DNA from 3 places in the Pseudomonas sp. GW821-FHT09E04 genome. Region 2 is predicted to be linked to each of the others. Evidence: riboswitches for the same ligand, from Rfam matches in the RefSeq annotation. Region 2 holds a riboswitch; each other region holds the start of a gene.

Region 1 (3,269 bases), 580 kb from region 2:
TTGCCGCCGGTAGTGGAAACCACGCGCTGCCAGCCGTCTTCCGGCTCCCAGGCTTCGGCATCGTGGGTGTGGGCGGCGGTGCCGGCGGCGTGTTCGTGAACGGCGGCAACCGGCTCGGCTTTCTCGAAGGTCTCTGCCTGAAGAATCAGCGGCGACACCCAGAAGCTTTGCAGCAACGTCAGGAGCAGGGCGGCCAGAAGGCCGGTGAAACCTGCGGTCTGCGCAATACGCTTGATCATGTCGTCAGGTCTCAGTGGCACGGGAACGCGGCGCTGTGGCGGGTATCGTGAGCGGCGTTGTGAACCGCTTCGATGTGCGAGAAACCGGCGAAATAGACCAGGCTGGCACCCAGGATCGACGCGAAGATCGCAGCGGTCAGGCGTTGGCTCAGGGTGGTGGTGCTGGAGATTTTGTCCGTGTTGCTGCCGGTGCTGCTGATGATCGACATGGCGCTTCCCTCTGGAGTGTCAGCGGGTGAACGGTGCGCATGAAAACCCCTGCGAGTCGGGCACGCAGAGGTTCGAACAGCGCCCGCCCACCGCGGGTTTGTTATGTTCAGTGACGCAAGATGCGTACTGTGTGTTGCGGGCCGGTCTCCGGGCTCACGAGGGGTGGCTGTCTGCCGACCTGCAAGCGTCACCTTCCCATGCCTGGGGGCACAGTGGATCTGACGCTTCGCTCGCTTACCGTTGCGGGGGCAGCACCGGACTGACATGGCTTTAGAGTAAAGCACATGATTCACCGGTTTCCCGTTTCACCCTTTGCAGGGCACCCGTAACAAGTTGTGTAGGAGACCATGGGTTGGGGAATTTAGTCAATTTTGTGGGCATATCCGTTTTTGTGGGCATATCCGTTGCTGCGGTTATGGCCACTTAGGGTTCCGCCCTTACGGCGGGTCACTTTTTCCAAACGCCCGGAGTGCCGGGGCAGGTCCACCAAAAAGGCTTTACCCTGACGTACGGCCCTCGCTGTGGCTCGGGTTCCTTCGCTCCGGGATTGATCCGGGGGCATCGCCTACGGTTTGCTTCGCTGCACCTCCTCTCGATGTGTTTGGCTTCGCCAAACGGTCGCTGCGCTCCCACCCCCGGATCAATCCCTCCACTCAGCCTGCCGACGGGCCTTGCGATCAAAAGCGGTACTTGAGCTAACGCTCATCGTGGTGAGGGGCTTTTGATCTGGCTTTTGCTCTGGCTCTGGCTTTTGATTTTTTGCCCCTTCGGCAGGCCGAGCAGAGGTGTTCATCAGGGGGTAGGCGCGTAGCGCCGTGCGGCGAAGCCGCATACATCGAGAGGAGGTGCAGCGAAGCAAACCGGAGGCGATGCCCCCTGATGGACACCGTAGCGAGGGAACACTGAGCCTAAGCGAAGTGCCGTACGCCGGGGCAAAAGCCTTTTGGTTCCTTTTTGGCGTTTGAAAAAGGGACTCGCTGTAAGAGCGAAACCGCCAGCGGCAGCACCCGAAGCAACGGATATGCTCTCGTTCCCAAACTCCACGAACCATTGACCCATCCCCACACCCTGCGTAGCCTTGCGCTTTCGAGGTTCTTCGGCCCACGCCGAAGCTAAGAAGGGAACGCGGTCCAAGCCGCGGCTGCCCCCGCAACTGTGAACGGTGCTGTTCGCTGCCACGCCACTGCCAGCTCAATCCAGAGCCAGCGGGAAGGCGCAGTAAACGCCGGGCCAAGGCCTGAACACCGTCAGCCAGGAGACCTGCCTCGTCACAGATTCTCACTTTCAACCGGGCGGGGTGATCCGGTGGCGAACTCTCCAGGCACGCACCCGTGTTGCCGGTCTCGTCCCGTATGCCCGCCACCTTGCCAAAGGGCATCCGATGAAAACACTGGCCAAACTCCCCGTCACCATCGTCACCGGCTTCCTCGGCTCGGGCAAAACCACCTTGCTGCGGCACATGCTCGACAACGCTCAGGGCCGCCGTATCGCGGTGATCGTCAACGAGTTTGGCGAGCTGGGCATCGACGGTGAAATCCTCAAGCAGTGCACCATCGGCTGCACCGAAGAAGAAGCCACCGGCCGCGTCTACGAACTGGCCAACGGCTGCCTGTGCTGCACGGTTCAGGAAGAGTTCTTCCCGGTGATGCGCGAACTGGTGGCCCGTCGCGGTGACCTCGACCACATCCTCATCGAAACTTCGGGCCTGGCTCTGCCAAAACCGCTGGTGCAAGCCTTCCAGTGGCCGGAAATCCGTAGCGCCTGCACCGTTGACGCGGTGATCACCGTGGTCGACAGCCCGGCCGTGGCCGCCGGCACCTTCGCCGCGTTCCCGGATCAGGTTGACGCCCAGCGCAAACTCGACCCGAACCTGGACCACGAATCACCACTGCACGAACTGTTCGCCGACCAACTGGCCAGCGCCGATCTGGTGATCCTCAACAAGGCCGACCAGACCAGCCCTGAAGACCTCGCTCGCGTACGCCTGGAAGTCGCCGAAGAGCTGCCGCCAGCGGTGAAAATCATCGAAGCCAGCAACGGCCGTCTGCCGCTGGACGTGCTGATCGGCCTCGGTGCCGGTTCCGAAGAGCACATCGACAGTCGCCACAGCCATCACGATCACCACCACGGTGAAGGCGATGACGATCATGACGACCACGATCACGATGCTTTCGATTCGATCTCCATCGAACTGCCGCAAGCCGACGAAAGCCTGTTGCTCGATGCGCTGACGCAACTGGTGGTTCAGCACGGCATCCTGCGGGTCAAAGGCTTCGCGGCGATCCCGAACAAGCCGATGCGCTTGCTGATCCAGGGCGTGGGCACGCGTTTCGACAAGCATTTCGACCGTCAATGGGGCGCCGATGAGGCACGTGTGACGCGTCTGGTGTTGATCGGCCAGGAACTGGACGCGGCCAAGCTCGAAGCGCAATTGCGCGCCGCGCTCAGCGTTTAAGCCATGCACCTGCTCAGGACCCAGCCCGGCGGTTTCGTGTCGGATGACAACATTGCCGATCTAGGACAAACCCCCGCCGAGCTGGTGATCCTGTGCAGCGGCGACTCCAGCCTTGCGCTGCTCGCCGAAGCCGCGCAGCAGCTGCCCGAAGATTACCCGAGCGTGCGGCTGGCCAACCCGATGCAGGTGCAGAACCATGCGTCGGTCGACCTCTACGTTGACGAAGTGCTGCGCCACGCCAAGGTCATTCTGATTTCGCTGCATGGCGGCATCGCTTATTGGCGTTATGGCGTCGAGCGGCTGGTCGAGTTGTCCGAGCGTGGCGTGCAGGTGATTCTGGTGCCGGGCGATGACCGTCCCGACCC
Region 2 (3,269 bases):
TCATCCGCTGGCTTCGGGCGAAGCCAACGTTCCCGGTGCCGGACGTGAGCATACGCAACTGGTGCTGTCCGATCGCTCACGCCTGACCAAAGACAGGGAGTTCGCCGTGCTGAGCAACCGCACCTGGCGCCTGGCGGACCTGGGTGCCAAACACATGTTGCTGCGCGAGGGCATCGGCTGGGGGAATATGCCGAAGCCGATGATTCAGGAGGATCTGGACAGCGGCCGACTGGTACAGCTGGATTTGTCGGAGTACACCAGCGGGCAATACACCTTCGATGCGATCTACCGTACCGATGTGCCACCGGGGCCGGCGGCGCGGTGGTTGATCGAGCGGTTTGTACAACAAGGCAAGGCGCACGTGACGGCTGTCTGAAGCGCCCGCGAAACCAATTGATATTTCACTGAAAAAAGAGCACGACATGGAGTTATCTTTGATCAAAGAAATGTTCGAGTATTCGGCTTACGCCATTCTCGGAATTCTGGGTCTGTTTATTTGTTTTTGCGGGTTGTTCGTTTGGCAAAGCCGTTTATTGCCAAGCCGGCTGAATGACATTGGTTGGAAAAGAGTTGATTACGCCTGGATCATCGCGGGCTCGATGGGCCTCATATTTCAATTTATCCAGGTTGGCCTGGACTCAAAGCTTTCAAACCTGAGAGTGGAAGAAACCTTTGGTCAGCTTTCTGCCCAGTCCCTGAATATCGCAGCAGACGAGTTAAGCGATGCCAGAATCTGCTTGCCAATTTCAGTGAAAAAAGACGACGTACTGGAGCGCGAATCAGCCCAGCAGCTCGCTAGCGCCTGTGATCTGTTTCAAAAAATTCGTCCTGTAAACCGCGTGGACACTAAAGTAGACAGAAACGTTTTCATGAATTACGACAGCGTTTTTCCAGAGGCTGAAAGATTTTCCGATCCGCTGATCGTTGAACAAGTGAAGCGCTTCAAACGGGCCTACGCCGATTACGAGGAACAGGCTCAGGCATTACACAAAACGCAATACGCTGCCTACGTCTACGAACGGTACCTGAAACTCCTTCAATTAATGGCAACACCTCTTCTGGTGGTCGCGGTTGCCCTCAGACTGGCCAAGGTGAAGGGTGAAATTCGATTAAAAACCCACCCTATGGAAAATAAACCGGACAACTCCATCTCCCCGCAAGCGCTGGCCAATGCGGTAAAGGGACTGGCAACTTCGGCCCAAGTGGACGACCTGGTCGTCAGGCTCAATAAACTCGAAAGTTCAAACCGGCTCAAACTGAACATTATCTTCATAATGATGTTTGTACTCGGCGCGGGGATTATCTCGGTGTTTATGCTCTCGAACGTTCACTAGAACCAGAACTTCAGTGATTCAATTATCAGGGTTTGCCGCAATCTCGCGCCTGCGTCGCAGGAGCTTTACATCCTTCAACGAAGTTGACGAGCGGTCATCCGAATGTTCAGATGCCGCCCTGTTTCAGGTGTCCCATGCCGCCGTGCATGGGGTGAAACGGGAAACCGGTACGTTCTTTTCGAACAAGTCCGGTGCTGCCCCCGCAACGGTAGGCGCGTGATGCTTTCGACACACCACTGTGGCCAGACGGCCATGGGAAGGTGAAAGCATCCATACGCGCAAGCCCGGAGACCGGCCTGAAATTCTGTTTGGCAAAATCCTGCGGTGGGCGGGCATGGGCCGGTGTCGGCGTGTGCGCGATGCCTTCTCCTGCATGCTCTTCTGCGAAGATCCTTTCGAGAAGATAATGATTCGACCTTTCAACACTCCGGCTCCATCCCTGTTGCTTGGCTGTCTGTTCAGCCCCCTGTTGCTGGCGGACGACGCGCCGCTCGAACTCACTCAGCAAATCGTTTCCGCACCGTCCGTGGAGTCCACGACCGTGGCCGACATGGCGCAATTCGGCAGCAAGGTCGAGATCGTCACCCGCGAGCAGATCGAGCGCGCCGGCCCCAGCGCCGATGTCAGCCGCGTCATGCAGATGTTCATTCCCGGCCTGTATGTCGCGCCGAAAAACGGCCCGTTCGACTACGGCACCTATTCCCAGCTGGGCGGGCGCAACGATGACACGCTGATCCTGCTCGACGGCGTGCGCCTGAACAATCGCCTGTACGGCGGCCTGTATCTGGACACCCTGCCGGCCAACGCCATCGAACGCATCGAAGTGCTCAAGGGCGGGCAGAGCCTGCTGTTCGGCACTCAGGCCGTGTCCGGCGTGATCAACATCGTCACCCGCAGCCCGCAGACTCGCAAAGCCTCCGGCGAAGTGAACATGGGCGTGGATACCTTCGGTGGCACCACCGAGGATGCGCGGGTCGAGAACATCTTCACCAACGGTTTCGGCGACCTGGGCTTGCTGGCCTACGTCAGTCATAACGTCTCGGACGGCTATCAGCCGTTTCGCAATCGCGACATCAAGAACGACAGCGAAAAGAAGCGCGCCTACGAAGTCACCACCTTCGGCGGCAAGGCGATTCAGTCCTTTGGCGACGACGCGCGCATGGAGCTGTTCTACCAATACGCCGACGCCAACCTCGACTTCGCCCGCCCGGTCGACAACCACAAGACCACCAACGACCGCGTCCAGCAGATCGCCACGGCGACCTTCGAACAGAACATCAACGAGCGCCTGAGCTATTTCGTCAAAGGCCACATCAACGACTGGGACACCCGCTACACGCGCATCAACAACACCGCCAATGGCGGCACCAGAACCATCAACCACAACGACTACTGGGGCTTCACCGACTGGGGCGTGCAGGCCGAAGGCAAAGCTGAATTGCCCGGCGGCCATGTGCTGGTGTTCGGTACGGACAACCAGTGGTTCAAAGGTCAGGACGATGTGCTGATCATCGACAATGACAAGGCCGAAGCCCACGCGCTGTACACCCAGTTGCGCCCGCAGATCGACGCCCTGCCCGACTGGCACCCGAGCATCGGCATTCGTCACGAAGCCATGAGCGGCGGCGACAGCGCCACGGTCGGCATGCTCACTTCGCTGTATGACCTCAATGAACACTGGGCACTGCGCGGCCAGTACGGCACCGCCTACAAACTGCCGAACGCCGAGCAACTGTTCGTCAACGAACCGGGTGACGAGTTGGGCAACCGCAACCTGAAACCCGAGAAAAGTCGCAATGCCGAACTGGGTCTCGACTATAAGGGCTTGCTGCTCGATCGCGAGTTCAGCGCCAGCGTCACCCTGTTCAAACGCAAGATCGACGACCTGATCACCCTCGACGACATCCAATGGGTCAACGGCCAGGGGCGGATCCA
Region 3 (3,269 bases), on a different contig from region 2:
CGCGGGTGATCGAGGTTTTCGGCGAATGCGGCCACTTGGGTGCCTGCGGCTGGCGTTGGTTTCGCACCCGCCGGCCAGCCGATCGCCGGGGCGATGTTCACCGTCGGGATCAGGGTCTTGTTCGGTTCGGGCAGTTTGGGAGACGGGCCGGTGCCGTCCGAGACTTGCAGGCTGGAGGATTCACCACAGGCGGTGAGCCCTCCGGCGAGTGCGATGACGAAAACGAGGTGGGGCTTGCGCATTACTGATCTTCCCTATGAATGCATTCCTAATCATAGAGAAGTGCGCGAGCCCGATGGTTCAACCGCTCAGCCGCGTGCCTCCTTGAACAGCACGGCAATGCCGGGGTGGTAGTTGCCGGCCTCGCTGCGCAATTTGCGATAGGCGTAGGGGAAATACCAGGCGACGGCGCAGGTGTGTTCCTTTTGCAGGTCGTCGACCATGTCCTGCAGTTCCTCGGGGCTGGCGCTGTGCTGGGCTTTCTGTGGGGCGACGAACAGGCAGCCGAGCTTGAGATCGCTGGCGTAGCTGATGCGCTTGGCGTCGCTGGTGATATCGGCCAGGGCCTGGGTCAGATTCAGGCTGTTGACGCGCGGCCAGCGTTGCGTCGCCTGGATGTAGGCGCGATCTTCGGCGCCGGCCAGGAACAGGTCGGCGCGGGCATTGCGCTCGCCTTCCTCGTTCTGCTTGCGGGTGGCGGTGTCGCGCAGGGTGACCAGTTCGGCCATCCACGCGGCGGCGGACAACAGGCCGAGGTTGGCTTTTTCGTCGTGCCAGTACGGCGTGTCGTTGTCGCCGCGCACGGCGTTGTAGCGGTCGATACAGTCAAACCAGCGTTCCAGCACCGGGCGCAGGAATTCCAGCCGCGGATTGCTGATGATCATGCCTTGCATGGTGCTCTCCCTTGTTATTGTGATGTGCTCTCTGCATTCAAAAAGCATGGCTCTTTGATATCACTGCTGACAGTGTGGCACAAGATTGGCGTCAGATAATTGATCGACGGCAGTTATTCGCTTTCAGGGGGCCTCTTCATTTGACGCTCCACCCCCAACCCTCTAACCTTCGCGGCTTGTTTCAGGTGCTCTGTGACCGCTGTCGACAGAGTGAAACAGGGAAGCCGGTGAGGCGGGTCTTCAAGCGAAGAACCATCACGATCCCGGCGCTGCCCCCGCAACGGTAAATGAGTAAAAGCTGCGTCTAATGCCACTGCTGCAAAGCGGGAAGGCGCGCAGCCAGGCCAAGGCCGCTCATGAGCCCGGAGACCGGCCTGATCCATCCAGCGGCATCACGGTGGGCGATGCCAGGCTTGTTGCCGTCTATTCTTGTGCCTGCCCGCCGTTATCCAGCCTCAACGGAGAGCTCCCCCATGACTGATTCCCCCGAACGCGACGAGCGCCACCTGGCGCGCATGCAGCGCAAAAAAGCCGTGATCGACGAGCGCATCGCCAATTCGCCAGACGAATGCGGCCTGGTGCTGGTGCTGACCGGCAATGGCAAAGGCAAAAGCAGCTCGGCGTTCGGCATGCTCGCCCGCGCCATGGGCCACGGCATGCAGTGCGGCGTGGTGCAGTTCATCAAGGGCCGCAACAGCACCGGGGAGGAACTGTTCTTCCGCCGCTTCCCCGAGCAGGTACGTTTTCATGTGATGGGCGAGGGCTTCACTTGGGAAACCCAGGATCGCCAGCGCGACATCGCCGCTGCCGAAGCTGCATGGGAAGTGTCCCGCGAACTGCTGCGTGATCCGTCGATCGGTCTGGTGGTGCTCGATGAGCTGAACATCGCCCTCAAGCACGGCTACCTCGATCTGGATCAGGTGCTCAGCGATCTGCAGGCCCGTCCGCCGATGCAGCATGTGATCGTCACCGGCCGCGCTGCCAAGCCGGAAATGATCGAGATGGGCGACACCGTCACCGAAATGGGCATGATCAAACACGCCTTCCAGGCCGGTATCAAAGCGCAGAAAGGCGTCGAACTTTGAATCAACCACGTCACTGCCCGGCGGTATTGATCGCCGCGCCGGCCTCCGGCCAGGGCAAGACCACTGTCACCGCCGCGCTGGCCCGTCTGCACCGCAATCAGGGGCGCAAGGTTCGCGTATTCAAATGCGGCCCGGACTTTCTCGACCCGATGATCCTCGAGCGCGCCAGCGGTGCGCCGGTCTATCAACTGGACATGTGGATGGTCGGCGAGCAGGAAAGTCGACGTCTGTTGTGGGAAGCCGCCGCTGAAGCCGATCTGATCCTGATCGAAGGCGTGATGGGCTTGTTCGACGGCACACCGTCGAGCGCCGACCTGGCGCGGCATTTCGGCGTGCCGGTACTCGGCGTGATCGATGGCACGGCCATGGCCCAGACCTTCGGCGCCTTGGCGCTGGGTCTGGCGCGCTACCAGCCGGACCTGCCGTTCGCCGGCGTGCTGGCCAACCGCGTCGGCACCGTGCGCCATGCACAGTTGCTCGAAGGCAGCCTCACTGAAGGTTTGCGCTGGTACGGTGCGTTGTCCCGGGAAACCGGGATCGAACTGCCAAGTCGCCATCTTGGCCTGGTGCAGGCCAGCGAGCTCAATGACCTCGATGTGCGCCTCGACGCCGCCGCCGAAGCGCTGGCCAGCACTTGCGAGGTAGCGCTGCCACCGGCCGTCGAATTCGCCGCACCTGAAATCGTGAATACCGAAAGGCTGCTCGACGGCGTGCGGATTGCCGTCGCCCGAGACGAGGCGTTTGCCTTCACCTATGGCGCCAGCCTTGATCTGTTGCGGGCGATGGGCGCGGAGTTGAGTTTCTTCTCGCCGATCCGCGATACGCAATTGCCTGAGGCCGACAGCTTGTACCTGCCCGGCGGTTATCCGGAACTGCACCACGTGGCCTTGTCGCAAAACGCCGACATGCTCAAAGCGATCCGCGCGCATCACGCCGCCGGCAAACCGTTACTCGCCGAATGTGGCGGCATGCTCTATCTGCTGGATTCGTTGACCGATGTCGAAGGCACCCGCGCTGATTTGGTCGGCCTGCTGAGTGGCGATGCCGTGATGCAGAAACGTCTGGCCGCGCTGGCCTTGCAAGAGGTCGAACTGCCGGAAGGCTTGCTGCGCGGTCACACTTATCACCATTCCCTGACCACCACCGAACTGACACCCATTGCCCGTGGCCACAGCCCCAATGGCGGGCGCGGTGCCGAAGCGGTGTATCGGGAAGGGCGGATGACCGCCTCGTACGTGCACTTTTACTTCCCGTCGAATCCGTCGGCGATTGCCGCACTGTTGGTGCCATG

The links. A riboswitch is a leader RNA that binds a small molecule or an ion and turns the genes downstream of it on or off. The one in region 2 is predicted to bind cobalamin.
Region 1: it holds a riboswitch for cobalamin, as region 2 does, so the genes downstream of both, cobW (cobalamin biosynthesis protein CobW) here and AC07N4_RS00690 (TonB-dependent receptor plug domain-containing protein) in region 2, are expected to answer to the same signal.
Region 3: it holds a riboswitch for cobalamin, as region 2 does, so the genes downstream of both, cobO (cob(I)yrinic acid a,c-diamide adenosyltransferase) here and AC07N4_RS00690 (TonB-dependent receptor plug domain-containing protein) in region 2, are expected to answer to the same signal.

The regions. Positions count from the first base shown of each region.
Region 1 covers NZ_JBWKOR010000001.1:713,148-716,416, reverse strand. Annotated here, with positions in the region: gene AC07N4_RS03235 (CbtA family protein) at 1-239, opposite strand, end outside; gene AC07N4_RS03230 (CbtB domain-containing protein) at 251-448, opposite strand; cobalamin riboswitch at 571-791, opposite strand; cobalamin riboswitch at 1,522-1,731, shown strand; gene cobW (cobalamin biosynthesis protein CobW) at 1,831-2,904, shown strand; gene cobN (cobaltochelatase subunit CobN) at 2,908-3,269, shown strand, end outside.
Region 2 covers NZ_JBWKOR010000001.1:134,001-137,269, reverse strand. Annotated here, with positions in the region: gene AC07N4_RS00700 (LysR family transcriptional regulator) at 1-376, shown strand, start outside; gene AC07N4_RS00695 (hypothetical protein) at 423-1,334, shown strand; cobalamin riboswitch at 1,443-1,648, shown strand; gene AC07N4_RS00690 (TonB-dependent receptor plug domain-containing protein) at 1,741-3,269, shown strand, end outside.
Region 3 covers NZ_JBWKOR010000002.1:26,363-29,631, reverse strand. Annotated here, with positions in the region: gene AC07N4_RS06380 (PQQ-dependent sugar dehydrogenase) at 1-242, opposite strand, end outside; gene AC07N4_RS06375 (hypothetical protein) at 309-893, opposite strand; cobalamin riboswitch at 1,060-1,285, shown strand; gene cobO (cob(I)yrinic acid a,c-diamide adenosyltransferase) at 1,367-1,978, shown strand; gene AC07N4_RS06365 (cobyrinic acid a,c-diamide synthase CobB) at 1,975-3,269, shown strand, end outside; gene bluB (5,6-dimethylbenzimidazole synthase) at 3,267-3,269, shown strand, end outside.